Regions from separate parts of the Mesobacillus sp. LC4 genome, predicted to be linked through region 2. Evidence: riboswitches for the same ligand, from Rfam matches in the RefSeq annotation. Region 2 holds a riboswitch; each other region holds the start of a gene.
The links. A riboswitch is a leader RNA that binds a small molecule or an ion and turns the genes downstream of it on or off. The one in region 2 is predicted to bind cobalamin.
Positions count from the first base shown of each region.

Region 1: it holds a riboswitch for cobalamin, as region 2 does, so the genes downstream of both, AB5I83_RS20375 (ABC transporter substrate-binding protein) here and AB5I83_RS18825 (acyl-CoA thioesterase) in region 2, are expected to answer to the same signal.
Region 3: it holds a riboswitch for cobalamin, as region 2 does, so the genes downstream of both, AB5I83_RS22070 (ABC transporter substrate-binding protein) here and AB5I83_RS18825 (acyl-CoA thioesterase) in region 2, are expected to answer to the same signal.

Region 1 covers NZ_JBGCUB010000008.1:119,300-122,580, forward strand. The annotation lists gene AB5I83_RS20370 (MFS transporter) at 1-908, shown strand, start outside; cobalamin riboswitch at 1,208-1,403, shown strand; gene AB5I83_RS20375 (ABC transporter substrate-binding protein) at 1,594-2,565, shown strand; gene AB5I83_RS20380 (adenosylcobinamide amidohydrolase) at 2,531-3,281, shown strand, end outside.
Region 2 covers NZ_JBGCUB010000006.1:211,649-214,929, reverse strand. The annotation lists gene AB5I83_RS18835 (LutB/LldF family L-lactate oxidation iron-sulfur protein) at 1-686, shown strand, start outside; gene AB5I83_RS18830 (LutC/YkgG family protein) at 683-1,384, shown strand; cobalamin riboswitch at 1,484-1,668, shown strand; gene AB5I83_RS18825 (acyl-CoA thioesterase) at 1,832-2,344, shown strand; gene AB5I83_RS18820 (ribonucleoside-diphosphate reductase subunit alpha) at 2,319-3,281, shown strand, end outside.
Region 3 covers NZ_JBGCUB010000012.1:31,137-34,417, reverse strand. The annotation lists gene AB5I83_RS22075 (hypothetical protein) at 332-1,108, shown strand; cobalamin riboswitch at 1,173-1,354, shown strand; gene AB5I83_RS22070 (ABC transporter substrate-binding protein) at 1,571-2,527, shown strand; gene AB5I83_RS22065 (FecCD family ABC transporter permease) at 2,493-3,281, shown strand, end outside.

The DNA.
Region 1 (3,281 bases), on a different contig from region 2:
GTCAGATCCTTTGGGGCATCGGCTATACCTTCACAAGTGGTGCGGATGAAGCGTGGATTGCTGACGAGATGGGCGGAAAAGACCTTTCCTGGCTATTCCTGAGAGGAGCGCAAGTCAAACAGTTTGGTGCACTGCTTGCTATCATCGTCAGCGTTCTCATCGGTACGGTAATGATCAATTTGCCGATGATCATTGGGGGAGCGTTATTTCTGGTGCTGGCGGTATTTATGATCCTGTTCATGCCTGAAACGGCATTTCAGCCGGCACCTTCAGAGGATCGTGATTCGTTCCGTCAAATGATTCATACTTTTAAATCGGGTCTCCAGTCGATTAGGAAAAAACAATTTTTGATGGTCATGACCGGTATTGTGTTCTTTTACGGTCTGTTCAGCGAGGGTCTTGACCGTTTGTGGATCGCCCACTTATTGGAGGTCGGCTTGCCTGATGTCAATATCAAACCGGTCGTCTGGGTGGGTATCATCAACGGGATTGCCATGGTAACGAGCATTATTGCGGTCGAATACATAAAGAGGAAACTTGAGAAGACGGGGAAACTGCAGAAGGTATGGCTATTGATTGCCATCAACTTGGCAATGGTACTGAGCATCATCGGCTTTGGACTGGCTGGAAATTTCACCATGGCTTTCTCTGCCTACCTGACATTCTATATTTTGCGGATCACCAATGGCCCAATATACAGAGCGTGGCTTAATGAAAATATTGAGTCAAAAGTGCGGGCAACAGTGCTTTCCACTTACGGCCAGATTGATGCCCTCGGACAAATATTGAGCGGACCGATTATTGGATTTGTAGCTCTCAAATTCGGATTAGGCCTTTCCATCGTGACATCAGGGCTAATTTTAGCACCAGTGGTCGCCCTGTATTTGTATCTATTAAGAAAAATATAGGGGGCAGGCCATAACGGTTACACACGACTCGAGCTAGTCTGACTGTAAACGAAGAATCAACCGAGGAGTGGATAGGCATGAGGTTTTTCAAAATCTGGATAAGCAGTAACAAAATTCAAGAAGATGCTTATATAAAAAAAGTCCTGTCTGTTTTTCAATACTATTTCCTAAAAAGATTTCCTTCTTTTTAGAAAAAGAATAGAATCATAAAATTATCATTCAGGAAAAAATTTTTGCTAAATTATACAAATTGTTACTCATAACGACATTATTTATGTATAATTGGAATCAGCGAAAATTTAATACATAAAGAATCTGGTGTCTTCTAAACGAAAAGTAGTTTAGAGACTTAATAGGGAAGTTGGTGAAATTCCAACGCGGTCCCGCCACTGTAACTGGGAGCTTCAAGCTTGATGCCACTGTACTTTTTGTATGGGAAGGCGCTTGATTGCGATGACCAGAAGCCAGGAGACCTGCCCGATTCTTCGCGCCACAACCTACGAGGATAGGAGGTGTTTGGGAACGATTCTGGCTGTTTATTAGAAGAACCGACACAAACATCTCCATGAGTAAAATGGAGGTGTTTTTTTAGTTTCATAGGAAGTTTCATATTGTTTTACAACGAACAGGCAAGCCTGAGGGTCTGTAAAAAAATGTATTCAGAGAAAAATCGGAGGAATGAAAGATGAAAAAGTTAAATGCCTTATTATTTGCTTTCATGTTAACAATTGGTGCTCTGGCTGGATGTGGCAGCAATGCTGAACAGTCAAATGCAAAGGAGACAAAGAACACTGAAACGGTTCAGCAGGCAGAAGTGAAGTTCCCTGTCAGCATTAAGGATGGAACAGGGCAGGAAGTGACCATAGAATCGAAACCGGAAAAAATAGTTTCCCTGATTCCGAGCAATACGGAAATTGCCTATGGATTGGGTCTGGAAGAACAGATTGTCGGAGTTTCTGATTTTGATAATTTCCCTGAAGAAGTGGCGGAGAAAGAGAAGATTGGCGGCATGGAGTTCAATCTCGAGAAAATCATTTCTATGAAGCCTGACTTGGTTCTTGCCCATGCTTCTAGTGCACATTCGTCTGAAGCAGGACTTCAGCAGCTTAAAGACACTGGAATTACAGTGCTGGTCGTGAATGATGCGAAAACGTTCGATGAAGTATATGAATCAATCAGCATGATTGGTACAGCGTCAGGCAAAAAGGAAAAAGCTGATGCTATGATCGCAGACATGAAGAAAAAAATAGAAGAGATCAAGACAAAGGCACAGGAAATAAAAGAAGAGGACAGAAAGTCGGTATTCGTTGAGGTCTCGCCGGCGCCTGAAGTTTATGCTGCTGGAAAAAATACCTTTATTGATGAAATGCTGCAGATCATTCATGCAGAAAACACTGTTACAGAAGAGGGATGGCCTAAGCTGGATTCAGAGGCCATCATTAAAAGCAATCCTGAGGTGATTATCACGACGCACGGTTACTATACACCTGAGCCGGTGAAAAATGTTACAAGCCGTGAAGGATGGGACAAGATTACGGCGGTCAAGGAAAACCGTGTCATCGATGTTCATTCCGATAAGGTGACAAGAACGGGCCCGAGGCTGACAGAAGGAGTAGAAGAGCTTGCAAAAGCGGTTTACCCGGATGTTTTTAAATAATAAGATGAGTTCTCATATCTTGCGTACAAGCATTAAAACTAAGTCTCATACTAAGGGAGCATTGCAGGAAACAAGTTTGTTTCCTGCGGCTAGCCCAAATGATGCAATATCAGTGGAAATAGGAGAAAGCAATCTCCAAATGAGAGAAGAATTCATCTCCCTGAATTCTCCGATTCCATTAAGAACAATGTCTTCTGGAGTTGTCGGGGCGGGAACAGGATGGCACCGCAGCTTTTTGAACCGGCATGTGGACAAGAACTATGATTGCAGTGACCATCGGGAAGAAATGATCCATTATTTGCAGGAACAGGGATTCGATCCTGAACTAACGGTCGGGATGATGACTGCTGTGATGCTGGAGGATGTTTGTTTTAAGCACTATCAGGAAGAAGGGTTCTCTATATTTATCGTTGTGACGGCAGGTACCGGCAATGCGGTGGACGCATCGAAAAGCAGCGAGTATTATTCCTATGACATGTCACCAGGAACCATCAACACTTGGATCTTCGTCAACGGAGTACTGACGGAGGAAGCGTTCATCCAGAGTATAATGACAGCAACTGAAGCGAAGACAAAGGCGCTGCACGATCTGGAAATAAGGGACAAACTGTCTGGTACGGTGGCAACGGGTACATCTACTGACAGCATCATGGTTGCCTCGACCCAGCAAGGACAAAAGCTGGAATACGCCGGTACGATCACTCCTCTTGGGCGGA
Region 2 (3,281 bases):
CATGGGAAGAGATGGAGGTCCTAGTCAGTCTATTGACACGTGCGGCGGTTGGTCAGAAATTGACGAGCTATATCACGGCGATTACGGGTGCTGGCCTTGAGCAGGAAGTGGACAGTCCTGAGGAATTCCATTTGGTGATTGTCGACAACGGACGCTCCAAGATCCTTGGAACCGAGTTTCAGTCGGCTCTGCATTGCATTCGCTGTGCGGCCTGCATCAACGCGTGTCCGGTTTACCGTCATATCGGCGGGCATGCATACAACTCAATTTATCCGGGGCCAATCGGTGCTGTGATCACACCGCTGCTGGAAGGTTATGAGGATCATAAAGAGCTTCCATATGCATCGACCTTGTGTGCAGCCTGTACGGAAGCCTGCCCTGTTAAAATTCCACTGCATGAGCATCTGATCCGCCACCGACAGATCATTGTGGAAAAAAATATGACCCCAACGGCAGAAAAGTTGATGATGAAAGGTTTTTCCGCTTGGGCTTCTAATCCGTCGGTTTATAATATGAGTGCGAAAATGGCCAAGCCGGCACTTGGGCCATGGACGAAAGATGGAATGATTGAAAACGGGCCAGGGCCACTGAAGGCGTGGACCGAAGTCCGTGATTTTTATGCTCCACAGGGACAGTCGTTCCGTTCGTGGTTCAAGCAAAGACAGAAGGACGGTGAATCCAAATGAACATCCAGAATCGAGAAGCCTTTTTAGATAAACTGGCGTCCAGACTAGGCCGGGAGCGGCGGACAGAAGGAGTCGAGCGGCCGCAATGGAGCGTTACTCCTCAGGATGAAGTGTTCAAAGGTATGAGCCAGGACGAATTGGTTGAAGTGCTTGAAAAACATTGCCAGGTCATCCATACCACTTTTAAAAGGACAGACCGTGCCGGCCTGACGGAAGTTTTGAACGAAACGCTTCAGGCCTATGAAGGCAAGGCGATTGTCACATCCAATGATGTCCGCCATCAGGAGTATGGGATCACGAAGTGTTTCGAAGAACAGGGAGACAGTGTGGATGTCCATGTGTGGAATCCAGCGCTTGGCAAGGAAAATCAAAAGATTGCGGAACGAGCGGATGTAGGGCTTGTGTTCAGCGACATCACGCTTGCCGAGTCTGGCACTGTGACATTGTTCAATACGAAAGACAATGGGCGATCGATCAGTCTGCTGCCGCGAACATTCATTGCCATCATTCCGAAAAGCACCCTCGTGCCACGGATGACTCAGGCAGCCAGACACATCCACGAGGCACAGGCCAGCGGCGAAGACGTCCCTTCCTATGTCAGTTTCATCACCGGCCCAAGCAACAGTGCCGACATCGAAATGAACCTGATAGTCGGAGTGCACGGACCTGTCAAAGCAACATACATTGTCGTGGATTAAGCTTCGATGAAAAATAGTTGAAAAAGAATGAAAGATGATATACTATCATTTCATAACACGATATATTGTGTTAGATAAGTAGTTTCATAACTAAATATTGAATATACCGGTAAATATGGTGTCTGAATAAGACTTAATAGGGAATCTGGTGAGAATCCAGAACTGTTCCCGCAACTGTAAGTGCTGACGAAATGAGGAAGAACCACTGTCTAACAAATAGATGGGAAGGCCTCAAAGTAGGGTGAAGCACAAGTCAGGAGACCTGCCATATTTATTCGTGTTATCTTCTTCGGGAATTGGGAAGGTATTACGGGGATCAATTGACAGGCTCATGCTGTTTTTTAGTTTCATATGAGCGTTCATGACATCAACGTTAACTTTAACCCATCTTTCGAGATGGGTTTTTCTCATTTTTCAGGGAGTATTTTTACAAACAGGAGGTCAGGAATGGAAGGATTATCAACAAATGTGTCGAGGACTTTTCAGAATGTGCTTGTTTTGCCTCCGGACACAAACCATCTCGGAACGATTTTTGGCGGAACGGTACTATCCTATATTGATGAAATCGCCGCGATTGCGGCAATGAAACACAGCAGAACAGCTGTCGTCACGGCCTCGATCGACTCGGTTAACTTTCTCTCTTCCGCAGTAGTAGGCGATATCTTGACCCTGGAAGCAATGGTGATTTCGACAGGCAGAACATCAATGGAAGTATTCGTGAAGGTGGAAAGCGAAAACTTGAAAACCTGCAAGAAGACTTTGACGACCACCTCGATTCTGACCATGGTCGCTAAGGATGAAAATGGCACTCCGGTTCCAGTCGCAAGGGTGATTCCGGAGAATGCAGAGGAATGGGAGCTGTTCAACACGGCCGATATGAGAAGGAAGCATAGGCTGGAAATGAGGAAAAGTAATCAAGTTGGAGGAATCGTGAATGAGCAATCAAGTAAAAGAGGATAGAGCCGTGAAGCAGATCGAGGAAATGGAACAATCATTCCCACTGCTGGATTTTTCAGATTTCAAAGAAAAAATGGACCAGGCTCTTCGGGTAAAAAATATGACAGATGACCAGGTCGAGACCATGGTGATTCTGAACGCAGTCGAACGAATTGATCGGAATGAGCCAGATTGGACCTATGTTGCAGCACGGCTTTACCAGAAGAGATTGTACAAGCTTAGTTCAGGCTTTAGAGGAGCAGCTGGTTACGGATCGTTCTATGAATTGATCAATAGGTTGATAGAAATAGGAATCTATGATGGTAAAATCATTGAATCTTATTCACGGGAAGAAATCGATTTTCTTGAAAGAGTCATTGAGCCCGAGAGAGACGAACTATTTACATATATAGGCCTCTTAACGATGGCGGAAAGGTACCTGGCGCGCACGCATACAGGCGATGTGGCTGAACTGCCGCAGGAGCGGTTCATGATCATCGCCATGACCCTGCTGGCGGAAGAGCCGAAAGAAAAGCGGCTTCAACTAGTGAAGGAAGCTTACTGGGCGCTTTCAAACCTCTATATGACTGTGGCGACTCCAACGCTCGCCAATGCTGGCAAAAGCTATGGCCAGCTGTCGAGCTGCTTTATCGATACGGTGGCTGATGATTTAAGGAGCATCTATGATTCCAACACGGACATTTCTACCTTAAGCAAGAACGGAGGAGGCATTGGTGTCTATCTCGGAAAAATCAGGAGCCGCGGCAGTGATATCAAGGGCTTTAAAGGGATCAGTTCAGGTGTCATTCCATGGATGAAGCAGCTGAATAACACAGCGGTTTCGGTCGATCAATTGGGGCAGCGCCAGGGTGCAATCGCTGTCTACCTGGATGTGTGGCATAAAGACATATTCCCATTCCTGGACGCAAAGCTGAACAATGGGGACGAGCGCCAGCGGACA
Region 3 (3,281 bases), on a different contig from region 2:
TGTCCCATTCATTAGTCCGGTGAATATTGTCGCTTTCAGTTAGCTGTCCTGCTCACTGATCAGCGGTCTTACCATTTTATGCTAGCGTAAAAGGATGATTCTTACAATCCCTGCCAAGGTAACATATTCCTGTACCTATTAGACGATTTAATAGACATGATAGTTTCTGGTCCAGGTTGGATTCTTTTTGCGGAAAAGGTCGATAATAATTATGTTTTTGAAGAGTCAGAATAAGATATTTTCTGCCATTTTTGTTAGAATGGAAGAAGTGTTATTTGTACGGAGCCCGCTGGCCATTTGCAGCTGAGAATTTTTCCAGGAGGTTTTGTCTTTGAAAAAGAACCATCCTTATAGCAGGGATTTACTATATGTCCATATGAACGAACGGGACCAGTATGTGCTCTCACATGGGGTCGAATTTCATGAATTCGCCAGGTCATTGTCTGATTCACTCAACCATCTGCTGCTGTTGAAGCATCGCTATGAGGATGGTGAGTTCAACAGACATACTTTATTTGAGTATGTATCTGAAGACAGCGTCGAAAAATTGGTTGGAGCCAATGTCCATGCATACGGGGATTTTTGCTGGATCGATTTTGAGGAAGTAGAAGCACTGAATGTGCTGTCGGCCCAAGAGATTGCTGAGCTTCTTTATCTCGGGCATATCAAACATCATTTGAAACTGCCTTTTTATAATCAGCTTAATAACCGTTTTGTGTTCCTCTCCACTGAAGATGGCTGGTTCAATAAAACCTATTACCGCAATCTCAATGATTTTTTCCGAATGCTTGGCCTTGTCCTGTCAGGCAAACTAGGGGAAATGAAGCCGGAAAAAACACTGCTCGGGATCCGGAAAAAGAAATCCTATCCTTCTGTCAACAAGGAAATCCTGAAATCATTGACGCCAGCCCTCAAAGAAGGGGCCGTATTTTCGCTGAAAAACATCCAACAAAGCCGTAACAGAATTGAAATTCCAATCTGGATCATCGGTGATTTTGCCAACATGGATGATATGCATGATGAATATAAAGAAGCCAGCACCAGCAATCCGGATGGCAGGATCATCTTCGATAAAAAAGCTAAAGAATGGAGCTTGCTTGCTCAATAAGTCGAAAAAGATATTTTTTTGGAGCAATTTTTGGCAATCGTGTATAATGGGACTTAGCGGAAAATTACATATCAAATGAACAGGTGTCTTTTTATCATAAGACTTAATAGGGAAGTTGGTGAAAGTCCAACGCGGTCCCGCCACTGTAAATGGGAGCAAGCTGTAAATGCCACTGTACAAATGTATGGGAAGGCGCAGCGAGCATTGACCATGAGCCAGGAGACCTGCCTGTCCATCGCACAAGCAAACCTACGAGGATAGGGAGGTGCCGGCTGGCTCTATGTATTTTATGATGATAAAAACATTTGCTTACTCGGACATCTCCCCTTTAGGTGGAGATGTTTTTTTATTTATTAAAGGCTTTGGTGAATGTTTGCACGATTTTAACATTCTGTTGATTGTAGTGACGGAAATCAACAGTCTGATTTGACAAAGCTGATTGGAAAATTGGAGGAGAAGCGAATGAAGAAGTTATTGATGTTGATGATGGCAGCAGCCATGATCTTGGCAGGCTGCGGCACGGAAGCACAGCCAGAAAAGAAGGAAAGCGAACAAACCGCGCAGGAGCAGAAGACTGGATATCCGGTCACGGTAAAAGATGCGCTTGATGAAGAAGTTGTCATTGAAGAAAAGCCTGAAAAAATCATTTCCCTCATGCCGAGCAATACGGAAATCGTTTATGCACTTGAAAGCGGAGACGCGATTGTAGGTGTCACCGATTTCGACAATTATCCAGAAGATGCAATGGCAAAGGAAAAAGTCGGAGGCATGGAGTTCAATATTGAGAAGATGATTTCCCTTAAGCCGGACCTCGTCCTTGCACCTGGTTCAACTGCGGATACCGCGAAAGAGGGCCTTCAGCAGTTGAAGGATGCGGGGATAGCTGTTGTCGTCGTGAATGATGCTCAGTCATTTGAAGAGGTATATCGATCAATCGAGATGATTGGCCAGGCCATCGGCGAGACAGATAAGGCAGATGAACTTATTGAGAATATGAAAAATAGTTTTGCGGAACTGAAGAAGAAAGCAGAAGCAATTAAACCTGAAGAGCAGAAAGCTGTATTTGTCGAGGTTTCACCAGCGCCGGAAATCTACACTGCTGGCAAGAGTACATTTATCAATGAAATGCTGGAGTTGATCGGCGCTAAGAATGCTGCTGGCGATCTGGATGGCTGGGCGAAGGTTGACCCGGAAGCCATCATCGAGCGTAATCCGGATGTCATTGTGACAACCTATGGATATTATACCGAAAATGCAGATGAGCAGGTTCTTGCGCGGCAGGGCTGGAATAATGTAAAAGCGGTCAAGGACCAGCGGGTATATGATGTTCACTCCGACCTCGTTACCCGTTCAGGTCCAAGGCTCGCTGAAGGAGCAGAGGAGCTTGCGAAAACCATTTACCCGGACGTTTTTAAATAATAAGGGAATTGCCTATCTATTTGCGGCAGCGTTCTTGATCATCTCGATGCTGCTTGGCATCTCCATCGGAACGGTTTCCATCCCTGTGCCCGCTATTATTGAGATTATGGGTGCTGAGATTTTCCGCTTACAGGGACAGGAAATCGACCCGATGTATGCAAGTATCGTCATGGAAATCAGGCTGCCGCGTGTATTGCTGGCAGGGCTTGTAGGCGCATCGCTGGCTATTGCCGGTGCTGCCTTCCAGGGCCTGCTGCGCAATCCGCTGGCAGATCCCTACACGCTTGGGATTTCATCAGGTGCTTCCATCGGTGCGGTTGTCACGCTGTTTTTTGGCATTTCACTGCCGCTGATTGGTGCCTTCACCTTGCCGGTGCTGAGCATTTTATTCGCTTTTGCGACCGTCTTATTTGTGCTATTTTTTGCCCGGAAAGTCGACAGGCTGCTCAGGGTGGAGACGATCATTCTAACCGGTATTATCTTAAGTTCATTTCTAGGTTCTTTCATTTCTTTGATGATTGCGCTCTCCGGCGAAGAGCTGAGGCAAATCATCGGCTGGCTTTTGGGCAGCGTGTCGATGCGCGGCTGGGAATACATTAAGATTATTTTTCCTTTCTTTATAATCGGATTGGTGATTTTGCTTGCCAACACAAGAGAACTGAATGCCATGTCGTTTGGTGAGGAGCGCGCACAGCATCTAGGTGTCAATGTTGAGCGCCGCAAGCTGCTGATTTTGCTTTCTGGTTCACTTTTA